Regions from separate parts of the Burkholderia mayonis genome, predicted to be linked through region 2. Evidence: predicted binding sites of a transcription regulator. Region 2 holds the regulator's gene; each other region holds the start of a gene.
What was found. Region 2 encodes sigma-54, which starts transcription at its own class of promoters, with help from an activator protein. Its sites were predicted from a motif close to TGGCANGNAANCTGCTTT; they were not measured.
Positions count from the first base shown of each region.

Region 1: the regulator sigma-54 is predicted to act here: its motif matches at 1,382-1,399, upstream of WS70_RS08975 (HoxN/HupN/NixA family nickel/cobalt transporter).
Region 3: the regulator sigma-54 is predicted to act here: its motif matches at 1,463-1,480, upstream of glnA (type I glutamate--ammonia ligase).

Region 1 is NZ_CP013386.1:1,811,929-1,815,200, reverse strand. Features, by position in the region: gene cobW (cobalamin biosynthesis protein CobW) at 1-238, opposite strand, end outside; gene WS70_RS08975 (HoxN/HupN/NixA family nickel/cobalt transporter) at 296-1,357, opposite strand; cobalamin riboswitch at 1,645-1,903, opposite strand; cobalamin riboswitch at 1,994-2,225, shown strand; gene WS70_RS08970 (cobalamin biosynthesis protein) at 2,383-2,793, shown strand; gene cobO (cob(I)yrinic acid a,c-diamide adenosyltransferase) at 2,852-3,272, shown strand, end outside.
Region 2 is NZ_CP013386.1:3,357,943-3,361,214, reverse strand. Features, by position in the region: gene hpf (ribosome hibernation-promoting factor, HPF/YfiA family) at 112-471, opposite strand; gene WS70_RS16140 (RNA polymerase factor sigma-54) at 624-2,132, opposite strand; gene lptB (LPS export ABC transporter ATP-binding protein) at 2,300-3,076, opposite strand; gene lptA (lipopolysaccharide transport periplasmic protein LptA) at 3,073-3,272, opposite strand, start outside.
Region 3 is NZ_CP013386.1:1,334,540-1,337,811, forward strand. Features, by position in the region: gene WS70_RS06680 (competence/damage-inducible protein A) at 1-497, shown strand, start outside; gene WS70_RS06685 (rhodanese-like domain-containing protein) at 730-1,194, opposite strand; gene glnA (type I glutamate--ammonia ligase) at 1,589-3,004, shown strand; gene glnL (nitrogen regulation protein NR(II)) at 3,171-3,272, shown strand, end outside.

The sequences.
Region 1 (3,272 bases), 1.5 Mb from region 2:
AGCACAGGCACCCGTTCGCCAGCTCGTAGAGCTGGCCGTCGGCTTCGCGGCCCGCGTCGTCGCAGCCGATCCCGCAGCCCTTGAGGATCTCGCCGTCGATGCCGAGCTCGCCGAACTCGTTGACGATCACGACGATCCGGCGGCCGCCCGCGTTCTGGATGATGTGGCGCAAGAGCGTCGTCTTGCCGCTGCCGAGGAAGCCCGTGACGATCGTCACGGGGATTTTGCGCATTTGCATGGGTATTCCGTTGGTCGGTGTCGGGTCAATGGGGAAGCGGTCACGGATGCGCGCGGCTCACGCGGAGATCGTCACGTCGATGTCGTCGTAGCGCTTGATCCGGTAGATGAGCGCCGACACGGCCCAGCTCGCGACGAACAGGCCGATCACGAAATAGCCGAGGATGCCGAAATGCTCGGCCGCCATCGCGGCGAAGTCCCACAGGCCGCCCTTGAGCGCGAGCTTGTCGCCGATCAGCGCGAGCGCCTCGATTCCGCCGATCACGACGGCGACGAGCACCGACACGAACGTGATCGTCATGTTGTAGTAGATCTTGCGGATCGGCCGCACGAACGCCCAGCGGTACGCGCCCATCATCATGATGCCGTCCGTCGTGTCGACGAGCGTCATCCCCGCGGTGAAGAGGATCGGCAGCGCCATCACGGACCAGAACGACAGGCCGCCGTGCGCCTGCGTGGCCGAGATGCCGAACAGCGCGATCTCGGTCGCGGTGTCGAAGCCCAGGCCGAACAGAAAGCCGATCGGATACAGATGCCAGCTGCGCGACACGATCGCGAACAGCGGCCGGAAGATCCGCGCGAAGAAACCGCGCTGGTTGAGCAGGATGTCGAGATCCTGCTCGACGAGCGGCTCGCCGCGCCGCACCGCGCGGAACGTCCGGTATACGGAGATCAGGATCAGCAGGTTCGCGAACGCGAGCACGAGCAGGAAGAACGCCGACACGCTCGTGCCGATCACGCCGCCCCACGCCTTCATCCCTTCGAAGCGCGCGGCGAGCGTCGCCGCCGTCAGCGCGACCGCGACCGTCATCAGGATCACGACCGTCGAATGGCCGAGCGAGAAGAAGAGCCCCGCGCCGAGCGGATTCTTGCGCTCGTGCATCAGCTTGCGCGTGACGTTGTCGATCGCGGCGATGTGGTCGGCGTCGACCGCGTGGCGCAGCCCGAACGTGTACGCGAGCAGCGCGGTGCCGAGCAGCACCGGCTGGCCGTGGAACGCGGCGAACGCCCAGATCCATGCGCCGACGTTGAATGCGATCAGCAGCGCGTAGATGCCGACGATCTTCCCGCGCAGCTCGGCGGGACTGTCGTTGAAGAGGCGGAGAAACGATTTGAGCATGGCGCTCCCTTTGCGAACGGTCGACAAACAAGAAGAATGCCAACACGCGCGACATCGCGCGCGATGCGCATGCTGCCCGCCCGGCCCGTCGTTCGCCCATGCGTGCGGCGCGCCGGCGCGCGCTCGCGACATGCGCGCGACGCGGGCCGAAGCACGCGGCATCGGACGGGGACGAGCCACACAGCGGCGGCAAGCGACGCGATGAAGCCGTGGACGACACGCCGCATCCCCGCGGCGCTGAACCCCGGGACCGCTCGCTGTCGCGCGGCGCATGCGCTCGATCGGCGAACAGACCCTGCGTCTCGGCCGGTATCCGGGCTGACGAAAACGCCGCTTCACCTTCCCGGACACAATGCGTCCAGTGGTTGGCCGCGCATGCCGGCGGGCATGCGGAGAAGCCGGCGCCGCATCGCTCGCGCGATGCATTCGCTTACCGTTGCGGGGGCAGCGCAGGTTGGCGGACCGCGACGCGGCGACGCTCCCTGCTTCCCGTTTAACTGCGTGCGACAGAACCCGCACGCGAGCACCAAAACGCGAGCGAGTGTAGGCGCGCGGGCGCAGCGCGTCAAGGCGGACAAAAGGCGGCGCGGGCGCGGCGCGCCCTCCGCATGCCGCCCTCGCGCGGTCGGCGCTGTGCTATCGTATGCGCGCGTTCGGTGCCCGAGCGCGCGATCGCGCGCTCAGTCAAACGGGAAACAGGAAGCGGCCAGCCCGCGCAGCCTGTGCTGTCCTCGCAACGGTACGCCGCCTGCGACGCGCACGCCGCGTTCGCGCATTCCGCCATTGCGCCACTGTCCTCGCCACGGACGGGAAGGCGGCGGGATGGCAAGCGGTCAGCCCGGATACCGGCCGACGCAGGGGGCGAGCCGCGCTCGCCGAACGCCCGGTCCCGCGAGGGACGGAACCGGGCGCGCAACGCATGGCGCACCGGCTGGCAAGCCGGACGTCGACTGCCGAGACCACATGATTCCATCCGACTCACGCCGCCGGAACCCGCGCGCCCGCCCCTCTCGCGCGGCCGCCCGATGATGCGCGTCGCGCTCGGCATCGGCTGCCGCGCGGGACGGCCCGCCGATGCGATCGAGGCCGCGATCCGCGCCGCGCTCGCGCATCTGCCGCATGCGTCGCTCGCCGACGTCGGCGTCGTCGCGACGCTCGACGCGAAAGCGCACGAGCCGGGCCTCGTCGAATGCTGCGCGCGCCACGGCTGGCCGCTCGCCGCGTTCTCGCGCGACGAGATCGCCGCGCAGATCGCGCGCGCAGCGCGCGCAACGCCGTTTGCGGCCGGCACGCCGCCTTCGGCCGCCGCGCGCGGGCGGTTCGGCGTCGACGGCGTCTGCGAGCCGTGCGCGCTCCTCGCCGCGCCGAACGGCGCGCTCGTCGTGCGCAAGCTCGCGCTCGACGGCGTGACGGCGGCGCTCGCCGGTCCGCTGTGACGCGCGCCGCGCCCCGTCTTCCGATCCACGAACCACACGACTCACAGGACGCCAGTCGATGAAAACCGATTCCGAATCGCATCAACGCATGGCCGAGCGCCGCCGCGCGGGCCACGAGAAGAAACAGGCGGCCGCGACCGTCGAGAAAGGCTTGCTGATCGTCAACACCGGCAACGGCAAGGGCAAGAGCACGGCCGCGTTCGGGATGGCCGTGCGGATGCTCGGCCACGGGATGCGGGTCGGCGTCGTGCAGTTCATCAAGGGCGCGCTGCACACGTCCGAGCGCGATTTCCTCGGCGCGAACGCGCAATGCGACTTCGTCACGATGGGCGACGGCTACACGTGGAACACGCAGAACCGCGACGCCGACGTCGCGACCGCCCGCAAGGGCTGGGACGAGGCGCGCCGGATGATCGAGAGCGGCGACTACCGGATGGTGATCCTCGACGAGCTGAACACGGTGCTCAAATACGAATATC
Region 2 (3,272 bases):
GTCGAGAAACGCTTCTATTGTGCAGTGTTCGCGCGTCGCGCCACAGCGGTTTGCACAATAAAAAACCGCCCGTCGAAGCGGGCGGTTCGGCCAGCGCTGCCGCGCCACGGCTCATTGCGGCGGAAGTTCGATTTGCTCGGCCACCTGATGGTGCTTGATCGGCTCGTGCGCGTGCGTTTGTAGACGCTCCATGTGCTTGACGACTTGCCGGTCGAGCTTGTCGATCAGCAGATCGATCGCGGCGTACATATCGCCGTTCGCGCTTTCGACGAAGATATCCTTGCCCTTCAGATGCAGCGTGATTTCCGCCTTTTGCCGCTTGTCCTTCTCCTTGTGATTGTCGACCGTGAGGATCACAGCGCCATCGATGACCTGATCGCTATGCCGTAGCACCCTGTCGAGCTTGGTGATCACGTATTCGCGGATAGCAGGTGTGACTTCGAGATGGTGTCCACTGATCTTCAGGTTCATAGTGCTTCTCCAAGCTAATGACCACCTTCCGCATAGAGGCGGCAGCGCCTGCCGATTTCGTTTGCCGACGCTCGCCGCAGCGAGCGGATCGGTCGGCCGACTTTGCCGTCGACGATGCGGCGGCCGGAAAACGCCCACCGCGTGGCGACGGGCTACAGAGACTTGCGCAGATTTACCGCCGGGATCTTGAGGGCTTCGCGATATTTGGCAACCGTGCGGCGCGCGACCACGAACCCTTGTTCCGCTAGCAGTTCGGCTATGCGACTATCCGAAAGAGGGGATTTGGGGTCTTCGGCTCCTATCAGTTGTTTGATGAGGGCGCGGATTGCCGTCGACGACGCGGCACCTCCGGTGTCTGTCGAAACGTGCGATCCGAAGAAGTACTTAAATTCAAGTGTGCCGAACGGGGTCAGCATGTACTTGCCGGTTGTCACACGGGAGACAGTCGACTCGTGTAGGCCCAGCGTATCAGCTATTTCCCGCAAAACCAAGGGGCGCATCGCAATTTCGCCGTGCGCGAAAAAATTCTTCTGACGTTCGACAATCGCTTGCGCGACGCGCAGGATCGTCTCGAATCGCTGCTGAATATTCTTGATCAGCCAGCGCGCTTCCTGCAGTTGCTGCTTGAGCGAACCCGCGCTCGGATCGCCCCGGCTATTGCGCAGGATGTTCGCGTACAGATGGTTGATCCGCAGCCGCGGGACGACTTCCGGGTTGAGTTCCGCCTGCCAGTTCTGACCCGTCTTCTTCACGATGATGTCGGGCACCACGTAATCCGCTTCGGCTTTGCCGTACGCCGCGCCGGGGAACGGCTCGAGCGAGCGGATGAGCGCGTGCGCATCGCGCAGCTCGTCGTCGGATGCCTTCAGTTGCTTGCGCAGGCGCGTGAAATCGCGCGCGGCGAGCAGCTCGAGATGCTGTGACACGATGTCGAGTGCGAGCGCGCGCGTCGGGGACGGATCCAGCCGCAGCAATTGCAACTTCAGGCACTCGGACGGGGAGCGCGCGCCGACGCCTGCCGGATCGAAGCTGTGCAGCAGCGCGAGCGCCGCGTTCAGCTCGTCGAGGTCGACCTCGAGCTCCGGCGGCAGATCGGCGAGGACTTCTTCGAGCGACGCGGTCAGATAGCCGTCGTCGTCGAGCGATTCGATCAGGAACATCACGAGCGCGCGATCGCGCGGGCTCGCTTGCGTGACGCGCAGTTGCGCGGCGAGATGGTCGCGCAGCGACGTCGCCGTTTCGTGGATCTGCATCGGCGGCAGATCGTCGTCGTCCGAGGCGGAGGGCGAGCGGCCGAAGTCGTCGAGGTTCCACTGGCTCGCATCGCCGCTGTCGGCCGAATAGCTGTCGTATTCGTCGACGCCCGCAGGCTCGTCGCGCTCGGTGCGCTCATTCGTCGCACTCGTGCCGTTCGATGCGCCCTGCATTGGCTCGGGCGCCGACGATGCGGGCGTCTGCGCGATCACCGAGCCATCGGCCGCAACGCGCAGCGGGCTCGCGATCCAGTCGTCTTCGTTTTCGAGAAGCGGATTCTGCGCGACCGCCATCGCGACTTCCTGCTGCAGTTCGAGCGTCGACAACTGCAGCAGCCGGATCGACTGCTGAAGCTGGGGGGTGAGCGCGAGATGCTGCGACAGGCGGAGTTGGAGGCTGGCTTTCATGGCAAAAAGGGAGTCGTACCGGAAGTTTGCCACGAGGGCGGCGCGTTGAGGCATCCGGAATGACGCTTGGCGCGCGAATGCGCACGAGCGGCGCGAGCCGGGCGTGCGGAGCGAGGGCGCGGGTCGCGCCGGGGAAAGGGCGGCGGCGGGATCGTGTCCCGCGCCGCTTACATGCGGAAGTGCTCGCCGAGGTAGACGCGCCGTACGCTTTCGTTTTCGATGATGTCCTTCGGGGCGCCGGACGCGAGGACCGATCCGTCGCTGATGATGTATGCGTGATCGCAGATGCCGAGCGTCTCGCGCACGTTGTGATCGGTGATCAGCACGCCGATGTTGCGTTGCTTGAGGAACTTCACGATCTTCTGGATCTCGAGCACCGCGATCGGGTCGACGCCCGCGAACGGCTCGTCGAGCAGGATGAAGCTCGGGTTGCTCGCGAGCGCGCGCGCGATCTCGACGCGGCGGCGCTCGCCGCCCGACAGCGACAGCGCCGGATTCTCGCGCAGATGCGCGATCTGCAGCTCTTCGAGCAGTGCTTCCGCGCGCGCGCCGATCTCGTCCTTCGACAGCCGCTTGCCGTTGTCGTCGTGCTGCAGCTCAAGCACCGCGCGGATGTTCTCCTCGACGGTCAGCTTGCGGAACACCGACGCTTCCTGCGGCAGATACGACAGGCCGAGCGACGCGCGCTTGTGGATCGGCATCAGGCTGATCGGGCTGCCGTTCAGCGAGATGTCGCCCGCGTCGAGCGGCACGAGGCCGACGATCATGTAGAACGACGTCGTCTTGCCGGCGCCGTTCGGGCCGAGCAGGCCGACGACCTCGCCGCTCTTCACGTCGAGCGACACGTCCTTGACGACGGTGCGCGTGCCGTAGCGCTTCTTCAGGTTGCGCACGACGAGCGAGCTCGACGTGCCGGCCGGCTGGCGATTGGGGAGCGCGTTCACGGGTTCGGTGTCCCCTGGATGTTGTTCGACGGCGCGAGTTGAGCCGGACTGCCGGACAGCGGCGCGGGGCCGCTGTTCTTCGGCGTCAGCATCGCGCGCACGCGGCCGCCCGGATTGCCCGGCCCGGCGACGTCCTTGCCGCCGCGCGCGGTGTAGAAGTCGCGCTGGCCGTCATACGTGATCACGCTGCCGTGGA
Region 3 (3,272 bases), 1.8 Mb from region 2:
CGGACCCGGCGAAGCCCGTCGATCTCGATTCACCCGAGAACCAGCATCGCTTCAACATGGGCGTGATCCCGCGCGGCGCGACGATCATCCCGAACGGCTACAACCGGATTCCGGGCTTCTCGTGCGGCGATCACCATTTCGTGCCGGGCTTTCCGGTGATGGCGTGGCCGATGATCGAATGGGTGCTCGACACGAGGTACGCGCACCTGCACCATGCGACGCCGCATGCGGAGCGTTCGCTGTACGTGTTCGAGCTGCCTGAATCGACGTTGACGCCGCTCATGGAGAAGATCGAGCGCGATTTCCCGGGCGTGCGGGTGTTCAGCCTGCCGAGCGTCGGCGACGCGGAGAGAGGCGGAATCTATGCGCGCCGGCACATCGATCTCGGCGTGAAGGGCGAGCCGGAAGCGGTCGCGGCCGCGTTCGTGAAGCTGCGCGAAGGCGTGCATCTGCTCGGCGGCGACATCGTCGAGCCGGCCATGCAGCAGCATGGCTGAGCTAAGCCGACGGTCGGCAAGCCGGCGACTGGCAAGACCGGCGACTGGCAAGAAAGAGAAGAAGACCGGCTGGCGGGATGCCGGCCGGACGCACGGCGGCGCCGACGGGCGTCGCGCCGTGCCGCACCGCGTCGGGGCGCATGCAGGCCGCGCCGGCGTCACCCGTCATCGCCGTGTCATTGCCGTGTCATCGCCCGGCACGACGATGGCGGGCGGCGGTGCGTGTGACGTGTCATGCGCCGATCCAGGGCAGGCCGCGGTGGCACCAGCCATCGACGGTCTTCCGGTGTCCTTGCGCGTCTTTCGCGCCTTCGAATCCTTCGAGCAGATCGAATGCGTGCGTGAAGCCGGCCTGCGTAGCGGCGACCGCGGCGAGCTTCGAGCGCGCGGCGCTTCGGCACAGGAACAGGACCGGCTGATCGGGCTGCACGACCGTGCGCAGATGGTCGATGAATTCCGCATTCGGCACGCCGCCCGGATAGCGAGTCCATTCGACGTGCGCGTATTGGCCATCGCCGACGAGCGGACGGCCGACCCAATCAAGCTCCGCGCGGGTGCGCACGTCGACGAGGCGCGCGTTCCGATCGAGCTGCAGCAGTTCGAAGGCCTCGGCGGGCGAGAGCGCGCCCGCGTAGTTCAGGTTGCCTTGCGCGCGGCGCGTGTCGGCCTGCGCGTAAAGCTGTTCAAGCGTACTCATGGCGGGAGGTCTCCTGCGGATCAAAAAAACATTCTAGCGTGCCGGGCGCGCGACGACGGCCGGCAGTGTCGCCATGTGCGACCGTCACCAAAAAGGTGCAAAATGCACCGTTTGCACCAAAAATGTGATTTTCGAGTGTGCGGAGCCTGACATTGCCCAATATGGGTGCGTCTTTGGCAATGTCCGGGCGCACCGAAGCCCCGAAAGAGCGCGCCCCGGCCCTGACGGGGCGCGGCCTCGCGCGTTTCGCGCCGATCTGGCGCATGCATGGCATGGAAGCTGCTACATAGATCCCGTTCGAATCGGTTGTACGCGGCAAAGAACGCTGCGCTCAGCAGCTCGCTTAACGAGGCGGTCCCAGTCCGCCGGATTTGTTCAATCAGGAGAAGAGGTTATGAGTAAAACCGTCGCCGACGTCATGCAGCTCGTGAAGGACGAGGACGTCAAGTTTGTCGATTTCCGCTTCACGGACACGCGCGGCAAGGAGCAGCACGTGTCGGTGCCGGTGTCGGCGTTTGACGAAGACAAGTTCGAAGGCGGTCACGCGTTCGACGGTTCGTCGATCGCGGGCTGGAAGGGCATCGAGGCGTCGGACATGCTGCTCGTGCCGGATCCGGACACCGCCTTCATCGATCCGTTCTATGAAGAGTCGACGCTCGTTCTGACCTGCGACGTCGTCGAGCCGGCGGACGGCAAGGGCTACGAGCGCGATCCGCGCTCGCTCGCACGGCGCGCGGAAGCGTACCTGAAGAGCTCGGGTCTCGGCGACACCGCGTACTTCGGTCCGGAGCCGGAATTCTTCATTTTCGACTCGGTCCAGTGGAACACGGACATGTCGGGCTGCTTCGTGAAGATCGGCTCGGAAGAAGCGCCGTGGTCGTCGGCGAAGGAATTCGAAGGCGGCAACACGGGCCACCGTCCGGGTGTGAAGGGCGGCTATTTCCCGGTCGCGCCGGTCGATTCGTTCCAGGACATGCGCTCGGAAATGTGCCTGCTGCTCGAGCAGATCGGCATTCCGGTCGAAGTGCACCACCACGAAGTGGCGGGCCAGGGCCAGAACGAAATCGGCACGAAGTTCTCGACGCTGGTGCAGCGCGCCGACTGGACGCAGCAGCTGAAGTACATCGTCCTTAACGTCGCGCACACGTACGGCAAGACGGCGACGTTCATGCCGAAGCCCGTCGTCGGCGACAACGGCTCGGGCATGCACGTGCACCAGTCGATCTGGAAGGACGGCCAGAACCTGTTTGCGGGCAACGGCTACGCCGGCCTGTCCGAATTCGCGCTGTTCTACATCGGCGGCATCATCAAGCACGCGCGCGCGCTGAACGCAATCACGAACCCGACGACGAACTCGTACAAGCGTCTCGTGCCGCACTTCGAAGCGCCCGTGAAGCTCGCGTACTCGGCGCGCAACCGCTCGGCGTCGATCCGTATTCCGCACGTGTCGAACCCGAAGGGCCGCCGCATCGAAACGCGCTTCCCGGATCCGATGGCGAACCCGTACCTGTGCTTCTCGGCGCTGATGATGGCGGGTCTCGACGGCGTCCAGAACAAGATCCATCCGGGCGAGGCCGCGGACAAGAACCTGTATGACCTGCCTCCGGAAGAGGATGCAAAGATCCCGACCGTGTGCGCGGGCCTCGACCAGGCGCTCGAAGCACTCGACAAGGACCGCGAGTTCCTCACGCGCGGCGGCGTGTTCACGGACGCGATGATCGATGCGTACCTCGGTCTGAAGGAGCAGGAGCTCGCGAAGTTCCGCATGACGACGCATCCGGTCGAGTTCGAGATGTACTACTCGCTGTAAGCGGCGATGGCGCTTCGTCTCGTCGGCGGACGAAGCGCCGCGGCGCCGACCGGCCTTCGCGCGGCAATTGCGCGCGAAGGCATCGGACCTTGAAAGGGGACGGCGTGACGCCGTCCCCTTTTTGTTCCGCCCGTCACGGCGGTTTTTGACACGGCATCCACGCAAGATGGTTCTGAAGAATCTGATCAAGGCCAGGGCCGGCCATCCGGAGCGCCTGTCGGACGACGACCGGCTCGTGCGCTCGGGACTCCTCACGGGGCTGGAAGCG